Regions from separate parts of the Janibacter limosus genome, predicted to be linked through region 1. Evidence: riboswitches for the same ligand, from Rfam matches in the RefSeq annotation. Region 1 holds a riboswitch; the other holds the start of a gene.
What was found. Region 1 has a riboswitch for cobalamin ahead of EXU32_RS13955 (FecCD family ABC transporter permease). Riboswitches for the same ligand answer to the same signal wherever they lie in the genome.

Region 1 (7,408 bases):
TCGATGTCCTTCAGGCGAGGCAGCAGCACCTCGCGCTCGGTGGTGTCCGCCGCCAACATCTGGGTGAGGAGCCCAGCCGCCGCGACGCACTGACGAGCACTGTCGGCGAGCAGCTGGAAGAACGCATCGTCCCGGGAGGACGGTTTCAAGATGCCCACGGGCGTCGTACTCCGGTTCAGGTGAGGGAGCAGGGTCAGGACACAGCGTAGGACCGACTGGACACCATTGCGTCATCGGGCGTTCACCGCGTGGGCCCCTGGAGTGCACCGGGTCGGGAGCGCCTCACGGCGCACGGCCGCTCGTGGCGGCGAATTTTGGGACCCGGGGCTACCGCGACCCGGTGCACCTGCTCAGCCTAACGGCGAGCAAGGTCACCTTCATTCCCCAGGGTGGCCCGCGTCGGACCAGCAGAGTCAGTGGAGCGCGCCCTGCCGCCACAGGCGGGCGCTGGCCTCGAGGTCCTCCGCGGTCGTCACCATCGCCGCCGCAGCGTCCAGGTCACCGTCCTCGAGGTGCGCCCGCCCGGTGGCCACGACCCGGCAGAAGGCCGCCGCCCGCTCGAGGGCCACGGCCAGGTCGCCGTCGAAGACACCCCCGAGGATCCGGTCGGACAGGTCGCGCACCTCCTCGGTGCCGGGCGGGTCGACGACCCCGGCGATCACGTGGCTGACCTGGGCGACGACCAGCCCCGACGCGTACTCGCGGGCGGCCACCTCCGGGTTGCGCTGGATCCACGCCCGGAGCACGTAGACGCGCCACAGGGCACCGGGCAGGCTGCGGGCCGGACGGCCCGCCCAGAGCTGCGCCAGGGTGTCGATGCCGAGGTCCTCGACGAGCCGCACGAGACGGGCCGTCGTCACCGGCGAGGAGTCACCCCGGCCGGCGTCGATGACCGTCTGGGCTGCGGTGTGGGCCGCCTCGGCCGCCTCTGCGGGGTCGGGGAGGGTGCCGCCGTGGGCCTCCATGGCGTCGGGCCCGAAGTGGAGCGGCCGGCGGGGCTTGCCCGGCTCTGCCACGACTCAGGCCTTGTTACGGGTGAGGAGGGCTCGCACGAGGGTGACCGCCTCGGACTGGGACAGCTCGGTGCGCGAGGTCTCCCACGAGGCGTGCAGCAGGCGTCGCATCTCGGAGTTGGCCCACAGGTGCTCGCCACCGAGGTTGTCCGCGGCGTCCTTGAGGGCGGCCGCGACGTCGCCGTCGGGCGCCAGCTCTGCGATCCCCCAGTCGTCGGCGGTCGACGCATCGAGGGTGCGGCCGCCCAGCCCGAAGGACAGCGCCCGCTGCTGGCCGATCGCCCGCGGCAGCAGCCAGGCCAGGCCCGGGTCGGGTGCACCCGTGCCGCCCTTGGGAGCGACGCAGAAGGTCGCGTCCTGGGCGCAGAAGGCCAGGTCACCCGCCAGCACGAGCCCCAGGCCCGAGCCCATGGCCCGGCCGTGCACGCCGACGAGGACGAGCTTGCTCGAGGAGTTGAGCAGCGAGAAGAGCTCCTCGAGCGCTGCCGCGAGCTCGAAGACCGCCGTCGTCGGGTCGTCGGCAGCCTCGGCGTCGGTCGTGTCCGAGCCGAGGCAGAAGTCCTCGCCGTTGGCCGTCAGCGTGAGGATGTCGACATAGGGGTCGCCGAGGGCTCGCTCGACCTGCTCGCGCAGGGCGCGGGCCATGTCGAGATCGAGCGCGTTGCCGGCCTCGGGCCGGTCCAGGACGATTCGGGCGAGGCGGTCAGATGCTTCATACGTAACTCCCACGTCCACAACCTTAGCCATCGCATCGCCCGGAGCCCATGCCCGCTGCGGGGCCCCGTCGCCCGTGGTCACGGCTGGAGGTCGTGCTCGGGGCGGATGCCGCTCGCGGGGACGAGGCCGTCCTCCTCCAGCGCGGCACGCAGCTGCTCGGCGGCGTCGATGTTGAGCGGGCTGCTCGTCCACGCCGGGATCGGCAGGTTGAGATAGCGCTTCTCCTTGACGGCCGGCAGGTCCTTGGTCGCGGGGTTGGACTCCAGGACCTTGACCTTGTCGCGGAAGCTCTGCCCCTCGTAGTCGACGAAGGCGAAGAAGTCCGGCTTGGAGGAGACGAGCTGCTCCCACGAGACCTCGGTCCACGTGTCCTTGACCCCCGCCGTGGCATTGGCGCCACCAGCGGCCTCGATGATCGCCTGCGGTGCGCCCTGGGAGCCGGAGGTGAAGATCTGCTTGGTGCCGGAGTCGAAGAGGAAGACCGTCGGCGGGCGCGTGGCCTGCGGGGCGTCCTCCAGGGCGGTGCGGCGCGCGGTGATGTCGGCGTTGACCCGCTCGGCGGCGTCCTCGCGCCCGGTGATCACACCGAGGTTGTCGATGTCCTCCCGCAGCGCGTCCCACGGCGGCATGGTGCCGCGCCGCCCGTCGGGCTGCCGGCAGCTCTCGGACAGGACGTAGCCGGCGATGTCGCGGTCGGCGAGCAGCTCGGGGGTGAGCTTGGTGTCCTCGGAGTACCCGTAGTTCCACCCGGCGAGCACCACGTCGGGTCGTCGGGCGATGACATTCTCCATCGTCGGGTAGTCGGGGGTCGCCTGCGTGAGGCCGGCGAGCGAGTCCGCACCGTAGACCCGCGACAGCGGCCCGCGGGCGTCGTCGAGCCCGACCACGCCAGCGACCTGGTCCGCGGCCCCGAGGGCGAGCACCATCGCGAGCAGGTTGCCGTCGCCGCCGACGTACATCCGCTGGGCGGGGGTGGGGAAGGGGGTGTCCACGCCGCAGTTGGTGACGGACACCTCGCTCGACGCAGCCGTAGACCGGGCGCCGGCGTCGGCGCTGCAGGCGGCGAGCAGACCGGCGACGAGGACGAGCGCGGCTGCGCGAGCAGGACGAAGGGGGTTCATGCTGGGACCTTCCGTGGGGCGGGGACGGGCGCACCGGGCCCGAGGACGAGGTGGACGCGGCCGGTTGCCGGGTCGGTGAGCTGGGTGGCGGGGACGTCGAAGACGTCGTGCACGGTCGCCGGGGTCAGGACGTCGGCGGGCTGCCCGACGGCGTGCACGGCCCCGGCGTGGAGGACCGCCACGGCGTCGAAGTGCGCGGCCGCGAGCTGCAGGTCGTGCACGGCCGCGATGACGGTGCACCCGAGCGCGCGCAGCGTCTCCAGCAGCTGGATCTGGTGATGGACGTCCAGGTGGTTGGTCGGCTCGTCGAGGACGAGCAGATCGGCCCCCTGGGCGATGCCGCGGGCGAGCAGCACGCGGCGTCGCTCCCCGCCCGAGAGGTGCTGGCAGGGCCGGTCGACCTTGTCGGCCATCCCGACGAGCTCGAGGGCCTCCATGACGAGAGGGGCCTCCCCCTTCGCGTCGACGGCCCACGGTGGCCGGTGCGGGATGCGGCCCATCGCAACCATCTCGCCGACGAGCAGGTCCTCGGGAGGCCCGTCCTCCTGCGGCACGTAGGCGACGCGGGTGGCGCGCTGGCGCGGGGTGAGGGTCCGCAGGTCGACCCCGTCGATCGCGACGGTCCCGGCGGCGGGCGGGCGCAGCCCGACGAGGGCCCGGACGAGGGTGGACTTGCCGCTGCCGTTGCGCCCCACGAGGGCGAGCATCGACCCGCGGGGGACGTCGAGGTCGACACCACTGACGATCGTGTGACCCCCGACGGCGGCGGCGAGGCCGCGGCTGGACAGGTGGCTCATCCCTCTCCTCCTGAGTAGGTGTAGTGGCGCCGGCCGAGCAGGAGCAGGAAGACCGGGGCGCCGACGAGCCCGGTGACGACGCTCAGCGGGATCTCCTGGGGACGCACGGCGACGCGCGCCGCGACGTCGACCCAGAGCATGAAGAGTGCGCCGCCGACGGCCGCGACCGGCAGGACGCAGCGGTGCCGGGCGCCGACCACGATGCGGGCCAGGTGCGGCACGACGAGCCCGACGAAGCCGATGCCGCCGGACACCGCGACGAGCACGCCGACGAGGACGGACACGAGGACGAAGAGCGTGATCCGCAGCGCCGCCACCGGGACGCCGAGCGAGGCGGCGACCTCGGGGCCCGCGGCGAGCGCGTCGAGCCACGAGTGGAGGGCCATGAGGACCGCGACAGCGAGCGACACGGCGATCACCGAGGGCAGGACCTGGGCCCACACCGACCCCGAGAGGCTGCCGAGCAGCCAGAAGAGCACCGACTGGGTGGCCCGGGGGTCGGCGCTGTAGAAGACGAGGAAGCTCGACACGGACGAGAAGGCCGCCGACATGACCACCCCCGTCAGGACGAGGCGAAGGGGGGTGATCCCGCCCTGGGCCATCGAGATCCCGAAGACGAGCGCGGTCGCCACGAGGGCTCCGCCCAGCGCGCCGAAGGACAGCGCCCAGATCCCCAGGCCGCTGAGCGCCCCGAGGACGATGACGAGCGTCGCGCCGACCCCTGCACCCGAGGAGACCCCGAGCAGGTAGGGGTCGGCGAGCGGGTTGCGCACGAGGGTCTGCATGCAGGCGCCCGCGATGGACAGGCCGGCGCCGACGACGAGGGCCATGAGCACGCGCGGTGCGCGCAGCTCCCAGACGATCGTGTCGTAGGTGGGGTCGGCGCCCCGGCCGCCGGTCAGGCGGGCCTGCAGCACGTCGACGACACCGGAGATGGTGAGCGGCTCGGAGCCGAGGGCGAGCGAGACGACGGCGCTGACGGCCGTGGCCACCAGCAGGGTGAGGACGAGGGGTCCGGTCGGCAGGTGCCGTCCCCCGGGACGGTCGTGGGACACGAAGGTCTCCAGTGCATCGGGGGCCTGATCGCGAGGCCCGGTCGGATGGGCGAGCCAGCAGGTTTTCGGACTCGGGGTCGTCCCGACGGGGTTCCTTCCCGGGCTGGTTGCCCAGTGGTGCACACCCCGTCAGTCACCCATACCGCTGCGCGACAGCTCCGGACTCTCACCGGATTCCCTCTGCACTGGTGTGCGTCTGACTCGGGGTCGACCCTACGCCACGCTCCTTCGGCCGGGCCGACTCCCTTCGTCCTCCGTAGACTGCGACGACTGATCGGCCGAAGGGGACGGACATGCACGCACGCACGGCCTGGGGCGCGCTCCTCGCGTTGACGATGACCGCGAGCGGCTGCTCCGCCCTCGGGGGCGACTCCCCCGCCAGCACGAGCAGCAGCTCGACTCCCGCGCCGTCGAGCACCGCCGCGCACACCTCCGTGCAACTCTTCACCCCACCCGCGGAGGGCCGCGACTGGGTCGTCGTCGCCAAGGACCCCGCGGACACGCAGCGCATCGCCGACGCCCTCAAGAGCGACGGCCTGGCCCTCACCTCGATCAACACGGCCATCGGCATGGTCACCCTGCGCAGCCCCGACGACGACGTGCAGAAGCGGGCGAAGGGGGTCGACGGCGTCTCCGCGGCCGTCACCGACCGCAGTGCCGGCTGGACCCCGGACGAGCCCCAGCTGCCCGTCGCCGGCGACCTCACCCCGGCGACCGACATCCCGACCCCGCCCTCCCCGCCGAAGGGGGGCGACCCCTTCGACGGGTGGCTCTGGGGTGCCGCTGCCATCGACGTCGCCGGTGCGCACGAGGTGACCACCGGCCGTCGTGAGGTGCGGGTCGGGGTCATCGACACCGGCATCGACGCCAGCCACCCCGACCTCGCGCCCGTGCTCGACACGGGCCTGTCGCGCTCCTTCGTCACCGACCTGCCCGACATCGACGGCCCCTGCGAGGCCGACGGCTGCGTCGACCCCGTCGGGGCGGACGACGCCGGCCACGGCACCCACGTCGCCGGCACGATCGCCGCCGCGGCCAACGGGCTCGGCGTCACCGGTGTCGCACCGGGCGTCACGCTCGTGGACCTGCGGGCCGGTCAGGACGCCGGGCTCTTCTTCATCGGCCCGACGATCAACGCACTGACCTACGCCGCCGACCAGCGCCTCGACGTGGTCAACATGAGCTACTACGTCGACCCGTGGCTCGTCGCCTGCCGCGGTGGGGCACCAGGCGACTCGCCCGATCAGGCCGCCTTCCAGGACGTCTCGATCGAGCTCATGCACCGTGCCTACGACGTCGCGGACAAGGCCGGTGTGACGATCGTCAGCTCGGCCGGCAACGATGCCGCCGACGTGGGGGCCCCGGGCACCGACGAGACGAGCCCGGACTACGGCGGGACGGCGCGCGACCGCTCGGTGGACCCGTCGAGCTGCGAGCGCCTCCCGCTCGACGGCAAGCGCGTGATCGGCGTCGCCTCCGTCGACCAGGGCGATGCGCGCTCGACCTTCTCCAACTGGACCTCGGACCCGAGCGATCGCCGGATCGACATCGCCGCACCCGGCGGCCAGGAGCCCGATGGTCGCGGCGGCATCCTCTCGGCGATGCCGCGTGACCTTGCCCGCGCAGAGGGCGCCATCGACGACGAGGGGCGGGTCACGCAGGACGGCAACCAGCGGGTCGTGCGCAGCTGCCCCGACGGCATCGGCGACATCGACCCGGACCCTGACGAGCGCTGCGGCCTCTACACCTGGCTGCAGGGGACGTCGATGGCCTCGCCGCACGTCGCCGGCGTGGCGGCCCTGGTCATCAGCGCGAACGGTGACCGGATGCGGCCCGCGGACGTGGCGGCGACGCTGGGGAGGACCGCGACCGACAAGCCCTGCCCGGCGGACGAGGGCGCCGTCACCTGCGAGGGGACGACGCAGCTCAACGGCATCTTCGGAGAGGGCGTCGTCGACGCGGCTGCGGCGGTGCGTTAGCCCGCGCAGGAGCCGGCGCCGACCGCTGACGTGGCACGCACGCCGTCCTCGACCACGGGGCGGGTCTCGTCGAGGGTGAGGACATAGCCCGTGCCGTCGTCGCTGACGGACTTGGCGAAGACCGTGCCGACGACCTGGCCCGAGGGTGACAGGAGCGGGCCGCCGGAGTTGCCGTGCTCCACCCGGGCACTCACGGCGTAGATGTCGCGCGTCACCCCGGGCGCGCCGTCGATCGAGGTCCCCCGGGCGTTGGTGCGCTCGCGCACGCGGCCGGCCTCGACGTCGTAGGGACCGCCGAGGGGGAAGCCCGCGACCGCGACGGAGTCACCTCGCGTCAGGTCCGGCCCCGAAGGGAGGGGCGCGGCCTGCAGCGCGGGGACCGCCAGGACGGCGACGTCCCGGCCCGGGTCGAAGGCGACGACGGTCGCCGCGAGGGCAGGACCGGTGCCACCGACCCGGACCATGGGGCTGCTCGTCCCGGCGACGACGTGCGCATTGGTGACGACCCGCTGCGGCGCGGCGACCCACCCGCTGCCCGACGAGCCGCGACCGCAGGCCGGGGCCAGCGCGGTGACCTCGACGACCGACGCCGCGGCCGCCTCGACACCCCGTCCCGCGACGACCCCGGGCTCGGGCGGCTCGACCGCGCGGATGGGTTCGCGCCCGATGCCGGAGAAGACCCGTGGCAGCCCGTCGGTGGCCAGCCGCTGATAGGCACTCGACAGT
Region 2 (7,408 bases), 930 kb from region 1:
GACGACGGAGAGAGCGGGGTCGATGGTCGCCAGGCCGTGGACGGTCGCGGCCACCGTCCGCGAGGTCGAGCTGACGTCGACGACGAGCACGACGGGGGTGCGGGTCAGGGCGGCGACGTGCGCGCTCGAGGCGAAGCCGTCGGTCCCGAGGCGCCCGTCCATCAGGCCCATGACGCCCTCGAGGACCGCGATGTCGGCCACCGTCGGGTGGGTCGCGCCGCGCACGAGGAGGGGGGCGACCCTCCCTTCGCCCACGAGCCACGGGTCCAGGGTGCGGCTGGGTCGTCCGGTCGCCAGGGCGTGGTAGCCCGGGTCGATGTAGTCGGGGCCGACCTTGGCCGGGGCGACGGTGAGCCCGCGGCGGGAGAGGGCCGCCATGATCCCGACGGCGATCGTGGTCTTGCCGTGGCCCGAGGCGGGGGCCGCGACGAGCACCCGGGGGAGGGTCACCATTCGATGCCCTTCTGGCCCTTCTGCCCCTGGTCGAAGGGATGCTTGATCTTCGTCATCTCGGTTGCCACGTCGGCGATCTCGAGCAGCCGCGGGTGCGGGTCACGGCCGGTGATGATGACGTGCTGGTAGCCGGGGCGGTTGGTGAGCGTGTCGATGACGTCGTCGAGCTCGACCCAGCCCCACTTCATGACATAGGTGAACTCGTCGAGGACGTAGACGGTGTGGGTCTCCTCGGCGAGGCGACGCTTGATCTCCGCCCAGCCCTCGCGGGCGTCGGCGGCGTGGTCCTCCTCGCTGCCGACCTTGCGTGACCACGACCAGCCGGAGCCCATCTTGTGCCACTCGACCGGGCCCCCTTCGCCGGTCTCCTCGTGGACACGGCCGAGGGTCTTGTAGACCTCCTCCTCGCCGATGCGCCACTTGGCGGACTTGACGAACTGGAAGACGCCGATCGCCCAGCCCTGGTTCCAGCCGCGCAGGGCCAGACCGAAGGCGGCCGTCGACTTGCCCTTGCCGGTGCCGCCGTGGACGACCACGAGCGGGCGGTTGCGGCGCTGCCGCGTGGTGAGTCCGTCCTGGGGGGTGACGGGGGTCTGTCCCTGTGCCATCAGGCAGCGCTCCTTCGTGGGCCGGTGCGGTCGGTGACGATCTCGACGAGGCCGCTCGCGGCGACCTGCTCGAGGGCGATGTGCTCGGCGCCCATCCGGTGGGCGAGGTCCGCGGCCAGCCCCATGCGGAAGCGGCCGGACTCGCAGTCGACGACGACGGTGTCCGCGGTGTGCCCCCACGCGTCTGCGATGTGCTGGGCGCGCGCGAGGGCATCGGGTCCTGCGGTGGCCCGGCCATCGGTGACGATGATGACGAGCGCGCGCTGGTTGCGGTCGCGGATGCGCTCTCTCGCAACGACTCTGGCGACCTGCGTGAGGCCTTCCGCGAGCGGCGTCCGTCCGCCGTGGGGCAGCTCGGCCAGGCGCGCCGCGGCCGCGTCCACCGACGAGGTGGGCGGCAGGGCGACCTCGGCGCCGCTCCCGCGGAAGGTCACCAGCCCCACCCGGTCGCGGCGCTGGTAGGCGTCCAGGAGCAACGACAGGACGGCGGTCTTGACCTCGCCCATCCGCTTGCGGGCGGCCATCGAGCCGGAGGCGTCGACGGCGAGCAGCACGAGGTTGGCCTCGCGGCCGCGGGTGACGGCATGGCGCAGGTCGTCGCCGGTCACGCGGGCCGGCCCGGTGCGGGCCGCTCGACGAGCCGCAGAGGCGCGAAGGGTGGCGGTCAGGTGGACCGGAGCACCTGCCGGTTCGTTGCCGGCGGGGTGGACACCGACGACGCGACCGCGCGGGGTGAGAGCGGGGGAGCGGCGCCCGGTCGGTCCGGAGCCGACGCCGGAGAGCTCGAGGCGACGGGCGCGGTAGGGGGTGCTGGCGATGGCCGTGGCAGCGGGGGCAGACGCCCCTGAAGGGCTGGTGTCGGGCACTTCCGCCCGCTCCGGTTCTGCTCCTCGTGATGGGTCATCGGGGGCTGTGGTGGGCGACTCGCCGCGGTCGTCCGCTGACCCATCCGGTGGAGCAGGACGGGAGTCGCCGGACCGACCCTCCTCCTGCGCGCCGTCACCCGGTCCGGACTCGTCAGGGGAGGCGCCATCGACATCGCCGTCGCTGTCATCCCCACCAGTCGGTGGCACCGGCGGCTCCGGCTCGGGCTCCTCGTCGAGCAACCGGTCGAGCAGGTCCTCGTCGAGACCGGGAGCGTCGAAGGGGGCCCGCCGCCGACGGTGGGGGAGCGACAGGAGCGCGGCGGCCCGGATGTCCTCACGGGTCACGTGCTCGCGTCCGGCCCAGGCGGCGTGGGCCGCGGCCGTGCGCGCGGTGACGATGTCGGCGCGCATGCCGTCGACGTCGAAGCCGGCGCACACCCGGGCGATGGTCCGCAGGGTCACGTCCTCGAGCCGGATGCGCGCCACGCTCTCGCGGGCCGCGGCGAGCCGCTCGGTGAGCTGGGCCTCGGACGCGGCATAGCCGGCGGCGAAGCCGGCCGGGTCGAGGTCGGCCGCGAGCCGGCGCCGCACGACCTCGGCCCGCACGTGCGGGTCACGGCTCGCGGCGACGTGGACGGTCAGGCCGAATCGGTCGAGCAGCTGGGGCCGCAGCTCGCCCTCCTCGGGGTTCATCGTGCCGACGAGGGTGATCCTGGCGGGGTGCGAGATCGAGACGCCGTCGCGCTCGACGGTGTTGCGTCCCATGGCGGCCGCGTCGAGGAGCACGTCGACGAGGTGGTCGTGCAGCAGGTTGACCTCGTCGACGTAGAGGATGCCGCGATGGGCGTCCGCGAGCAGGCCCGGCTGGTAGGCCGCCTCGCCCTCGCCGAGAGCACGGCGCAGGTCGAGCGAGCCGACGACGCGGTCCTCGGTGGCACCGACGGGCAGCTCGACCAGACGAGCGGGGCGGGTGGTCGCCGGCCCCGTGTGCGGGCCGTCGGGGCAGTCATCGGCACGCTCGGGGTCGCAGCCGAATCGGCAGGAGAGCGCGACCTGCTGCTCGGGCAGCACCGCGGCGAGGGCGCGGACCGCGGTCGACTTCGCGGTGCCCTTCTCGCCGCGGACGAGGACGCCGCCGATCTCGGGGGAGATCGCGCTGAGCAGCAGTGCGGTGATCAGCTCGTCGGAGCCGACGAGGGCGGTGAAGGGGAAGACCGGAGCAGTCACGCCAAACCTCCTGGCGAGTGTCCACGCTCGCCGTCAAGACACGCCGGGCGGGCTCGCTCCGACGAACGCAGACCGATGTTCTGGCTGGGCCCACAGGGCCTTCACAGTGGCGGGACCGCTCCGGACTTGCACCGGATTCCTCGGTTGGCTGCGCCGAGCGCCAGCATGCCACAGCCGACGGGGGCCTATGGTTGGCGTCCGTGATCGACGTGGTGGGTATCGCAGACGATGGTTGGGCCGGCCTGGACGACGGGCGGCGCGGCCTCGTCGAGCGTGCCGCCACCGTCATCGGCGGGCAACGTCACCTCGATCTCGTGGCCGACCACGTCGCTGCCGGGGCCGAGATGGTGCGCTGGCCCAGCCCCCTTCGCGCTGCCCTGCCCGCCTTGCTCGACCGGGTCGGGGACGCGGTGGTGATCGCCAGCGGCGACCCGCTGCGCTCCGGTATCGGGACCACGCTCGTGGAGCTCCTCGGGGCCGACCGGGTACGGATCCACCCGGCCGTCGGCAGCGACGTCCTCGCTCGGGCCCGGCAGGGTTGGTCCGCCGAGGAGACCGTCGTGGTGACCGCTGTCGGTCGTGACCTGCGCGCGGTCCTGCCCCACCTCACGCCGGGCGCCCGCCTCGTCGTGCTCTGCTCCGACGGCGATGGGCCCGCACGACTGGCGACTCTGCTGTCCGAACGCGGTTGGGGGACAAGCCTGCTCACTGCACGCTGGCACCTGGGCGGATCGGACGAAGGCGCGCTGGCCCACCCCGCGCACGAGTTCACCGCGACCACCGCGGACCTCGTCGTCGTCTGCGTCGAGGCCAGGGCCGACGATCCGGTCCGCTCGTCGCGGACCGCCGGGACGGCTCCAGGGCGGCCCGAGAGCTTCATCGACCACGACGGGCAGCTGACCAAGCGCGACGTGCGGGCCTCGGCACTGGCGCGGCTGCGTCCCACACCCGGCGCCCACCTGTGGGACCTCGGGGCCGGCAACGGCTCGGTGGCCCTCGAGTGGTGCCTCGCCGCGGACCGGGCCACGGCCACCTGCGTCGAGCGCGACCCCGAGCGTGCCGCACGCATCACCGCCAACGCTGCGGCCCTCGGACTGGCCGGACGCGTCGAGGTCGTCGTCGGCGACACCACGACGACCGACCTCGCCGGGCTCCCCGACGCCGAGGCGGTCTTCGTCGGCGGGGGACTCGACGTCGACCTGCTCGAGCGGACGTGGACCTCCCTTCGCCCCGGCGGCCGCCTCGTCGCCCATGCCGTCACCCTCGAAGGGGAGTCGGCCCTCATCGCCACCCACAACCGAGCCGGGGGTGAGCTCACCCGGCTGTCCGTCGAGCACGCCGTCACGCTCGGACGCTTCCTGTCCTGGACGCCGGCGCGTGCCGTCGTCCAGCTCGCCACGACGAAGGGCACCTCATGACCGTCCACTTCATCGGCGCCGGTCCCGGCGCCGCCGACCTGCTGACCGTCCGGGCCACGCGCCTGCTGGCGGCGAGCCAGGTGTGTCTCTATGCCGGGACCTACCTCGACGCGGCCGTCCTCGAGCACTGCCCGCAGGGTGCCCGGCTCGTCGACACCCAGGTCCTGGACCTCGATGGCATCACCGCCGAGATCGTCGCCGCCCACGAGCGCGGCGAGGACGTCGCCCGCCTCTGCTCGGGGGACCCCTCGGTCTACTCCGCGATCGCCGAGCAGACCCGCCGGCTGGACGCGGCCGGGATCCCGTGGGACATCACGCCCGGCATCGCGGCCTACGCCGCGACCGCAGCCCGGCTGGGCCGCGAGCTGACCGTGCCCGAGGTGGCCCAGTCGGTCGTGCTGACCCGTGCCCAGCGCGATTCCACCGCTCTGCCGTCGGGGGAGTCCCTCGAGGCCTTCGCCGCGACCGGAGCGACCCTCGTGCTCCACCTGGCGATCCGCCGTGCCCGCGAGCTCGCCGAGCGGCTCGCCCAGCACTACGGCGCCGACTGCCCGGTCGCCGTGGCCTACCGCGTCGAGCAGCCGCAGGAGCTGATCCTGCGCGGGACGCTCGCCGACATCGCCGACCAGGTCGAGGCCCACGACCTGCGTCAGGCCGCGATCATCGTCGTCGGGTGGGCGCTGCGGGCCGAGGGCTTCGTCGAGTCGCACCTGTACTCGTGCCGGCGGCTGGCCGAGCGCGACGACCGTGCGGCCGCAGACGTCCCCGGTGGCCAGCGCTAGCTGGCCGCAGCTCAGCGGATCCAGCCCCACCGGACGATCCGCAGGCGGGCGGTGCCGCCGGCGGCGACGGTCGCCGTGACCTCCACGCGGTCGGCCTCGGGCACCTGAGCCCGTCGGGGGCCCGAGAAGGGTGGCCGATGGGCACCGGGCCGCAGCGAGGCGGTGTGCGCGACGGCGACCCGAGCCCGGTCCTGGTCGCTCGGCCGCCACCGCCACTCGCCGGCGGGACTCGCGTCGGGGCGACGGAAGGTCACCGTCACCTGCCGCACGTGCGTGACGTCCTCGACCTCGAAGGAGAGCCGCGCCCCCTCGACCGGGCCGGCGCCGGCCAGCGAGATGCCCACGCCACCGGTGACCTCGTCGCCGACGGCTCCGGCCTCGACCGCGACCCGGACCGTCTGGTCCGCGTCGTCGGGCGGCGTGACCCGGACCCCGGCGGTGGGTGGGGCGTCGCCCACGGCGCTCACCTCGAGGGTCCGCGTGGCGACGTTGTCGAAGCGGGTCGGCTGGGTCGGCACCGGGGTCAGGTCGGCCGGCAGCGCTACCTCGGGGTGGTCGGCGGCGCGGACCCGCAGCTGCGTCAGGCGCTCGTCCTGCCGCTGCGTGGGCACACCGGCGGGGCCGGCGAGGACGAGGACCCACTGGCCCACGAGGGGCTCGACGTGGTGGGCCGTCAGCCCGGCCCTCTCGAGCATGGACTGCAGCCGCTCCGCGGTGAAGATCGACAGGTGGCCCCAGACCTTTTCGAGCTTGCCCAGCAGCGGGACCGTGAAGAGCAGCTCGCCCCCCTCGGGCAACGCCCCGCCGATGGCCTCCAGGGCGGCCTCGGGGTCGGGCACGTGCTCGATGACCTCCGAGCAGACGACGAGGTCGGCGTCAACGAGATCACGGGGGGTGAGGGTGTAGAGGTCCTGCTGCCGGATGTGCCCGAGGCGGTCGCCGTGGCCGAGGGACTCGAGCACCGCCCGGGCGCTGCGCGCGTAGTCGGCGACGATGTCCATCGCGCTGTAGTGGCCAGCGCCGGCGGCGAGCAGCTGGCCGCCCACGAACCCCCGCCCGCACCCGATCTCGACGATGGCGTCGCCGTCGAGGACGTAGTCGGCGAGCCTCTCGAGGCGAGCCCGGTTGTTGGGGCTCTCCGGGACGGCCCGGTCGGCGGGGTCGATGACCTCGCTGCGCAGGGGCTGGTAGTCCCGCCTGCCGCGCTCGAGCTCGCTGCGGACGCGTCCGTCGAGGGCCTTGGGCGTGGCCTCGGCGAGTCGCACGAGGTCCCAGCCGCGGTCGGTGTCATGCATGGATGCAGTCACACCTGCCAACGTAGCGGGGTGCGGCCGCATGTCCAGCGAAACAGTCACTGCTGGGCGTAGACCTCTGCGGCTCCGTCGACATCTCCGACGCGACGGGGCTCGGGACCCACGACGTCGAAGAGCATGGCGGTGAACTGGCCGTCGCGCGCGAGCCGCACGCGCTCCAGGCGCAACCGGCGAGGCAGGAGCGGTGCGCCGGCGCCGAGGGTGACCGGTGTCTGGTGGATCCACACCCGGTCGAGCAGGCCGGCGTCGGCGAACTGACCGGCGAGGTCCCCGCCGCCGACGATCCACACGTCCTTGCCGGCGGCGGCCTCGGTCGCGGCGGCGTGCAGGTCGGTGATGTCGCCGGTGAAGCTCTGCACCCCCTCGGGCAGGTCGAGGTCGCGGTGGGTGACGACCCAGGACGGCTGCTCGTAGGGCCAGGTGAAGTCCGAGCCGTCGTGCGTCAGCTCGCGGTGCACCCACGCGTAGGTGTTGGCGCCGCAGACCACGGCCCCGACGGTCGGGAGGAACTGGTCGAAGTCGAGGCTGGCGTCGTCGCCGTAGCGGCCCTGCGGGTCCTGGTCGTGGCCGACGGTGGCGAAGAGCCACGACAGGCTCTCGTCGTCGTCGGCGATGAAGCCGTCGAGGCTCGTGGCGGTGCAGTAGATCGTGGCCATGCTCACAGCGTGGCACCGACTGCCGACAACGGTCGAGGGCGCGGGACGAGAGAGGATGCCGGGGTGAACAAGATCCTTCGCGTCG

Region 2: another riboswitch for cobalamin. It lies ahead of EXU32_RS09445 (VWA domain-containing protein); the one in region 1 lies ahead of EXU32_RS13955 (FecCD family ABC transporter permease).

Annotation. Positions count from the first base shown of each region.
Region 1 is NZ_CP036164.1:2,907,551-2,914,958, forward strand. It holds gene EXU32_RS13930 (DUF47 domain-containing protein) at 1-158, opposite strand, end outside; gene EXU32_RS13935 (hypothetical protein) at 414-1,016, opposite strand; gene EXU32_RS13940 (enoyl-CoA hydratase/isomerase family protein) at 1,020-1,742, opposite strand; gene EXU32_RS13945 (ABC transporter substrate-binding protein) at 1,808-2,851, opposite strand; gene EXU32_RS13950 (ABC transporter ATP-binding protein) at 2,848-3,648, opposite strand; gene EXU32_RS13955 (FecCD family ABC transporter permease) at 3,645-4,703, opposite strand; cobalamin riboswitch at 4,743-4,919, opposite strand; gene EXU32_RS13960 (S8 family peptidase) at 4,997-6,682, shown strand; gene EXU32_RS13965 (MarP family serine protease) at 6,679-7,408, opposite strand, start outside.
Region 2 is NZ_CP036164.1:1,976,739-1,984,146, reverse strand. It holds gene EXU32_RS09455 (cobyrinate a,c-diamide synthase) at 1-453, opposite strand, end outside; gene cobO (cob(I)yrinic acid a,c-diamide adenosyltransferase) at 447-1,061, opposite strand; gene EXU32_RS09445 (VWA domain-containing protein) at 1,061-3,154, opposite strand; cobalamin riboswitch at 3,150-3,334, opposite strand; gene cbiE (precorrin-6y C5,15-methyltransferase (decarboxylating) subunit CbiE) at 3,355-4,572, shown strand; gene cobM (precorrin-4 C(11)-methyltransferase) at 4,569-5,354, shown strand; gene EXU32_RS09430 (class I SAM-dependent methyltransferase) at 5,366-6,661, opposite strand; gene EXU32_RS09425 (dihydrofolate reductase family protein) at 6,706-7,323, opposite strand; gene EXU32_RS09420 (acyl-CoA thioesterase) at 7,387-7,408, shown strand, end outside.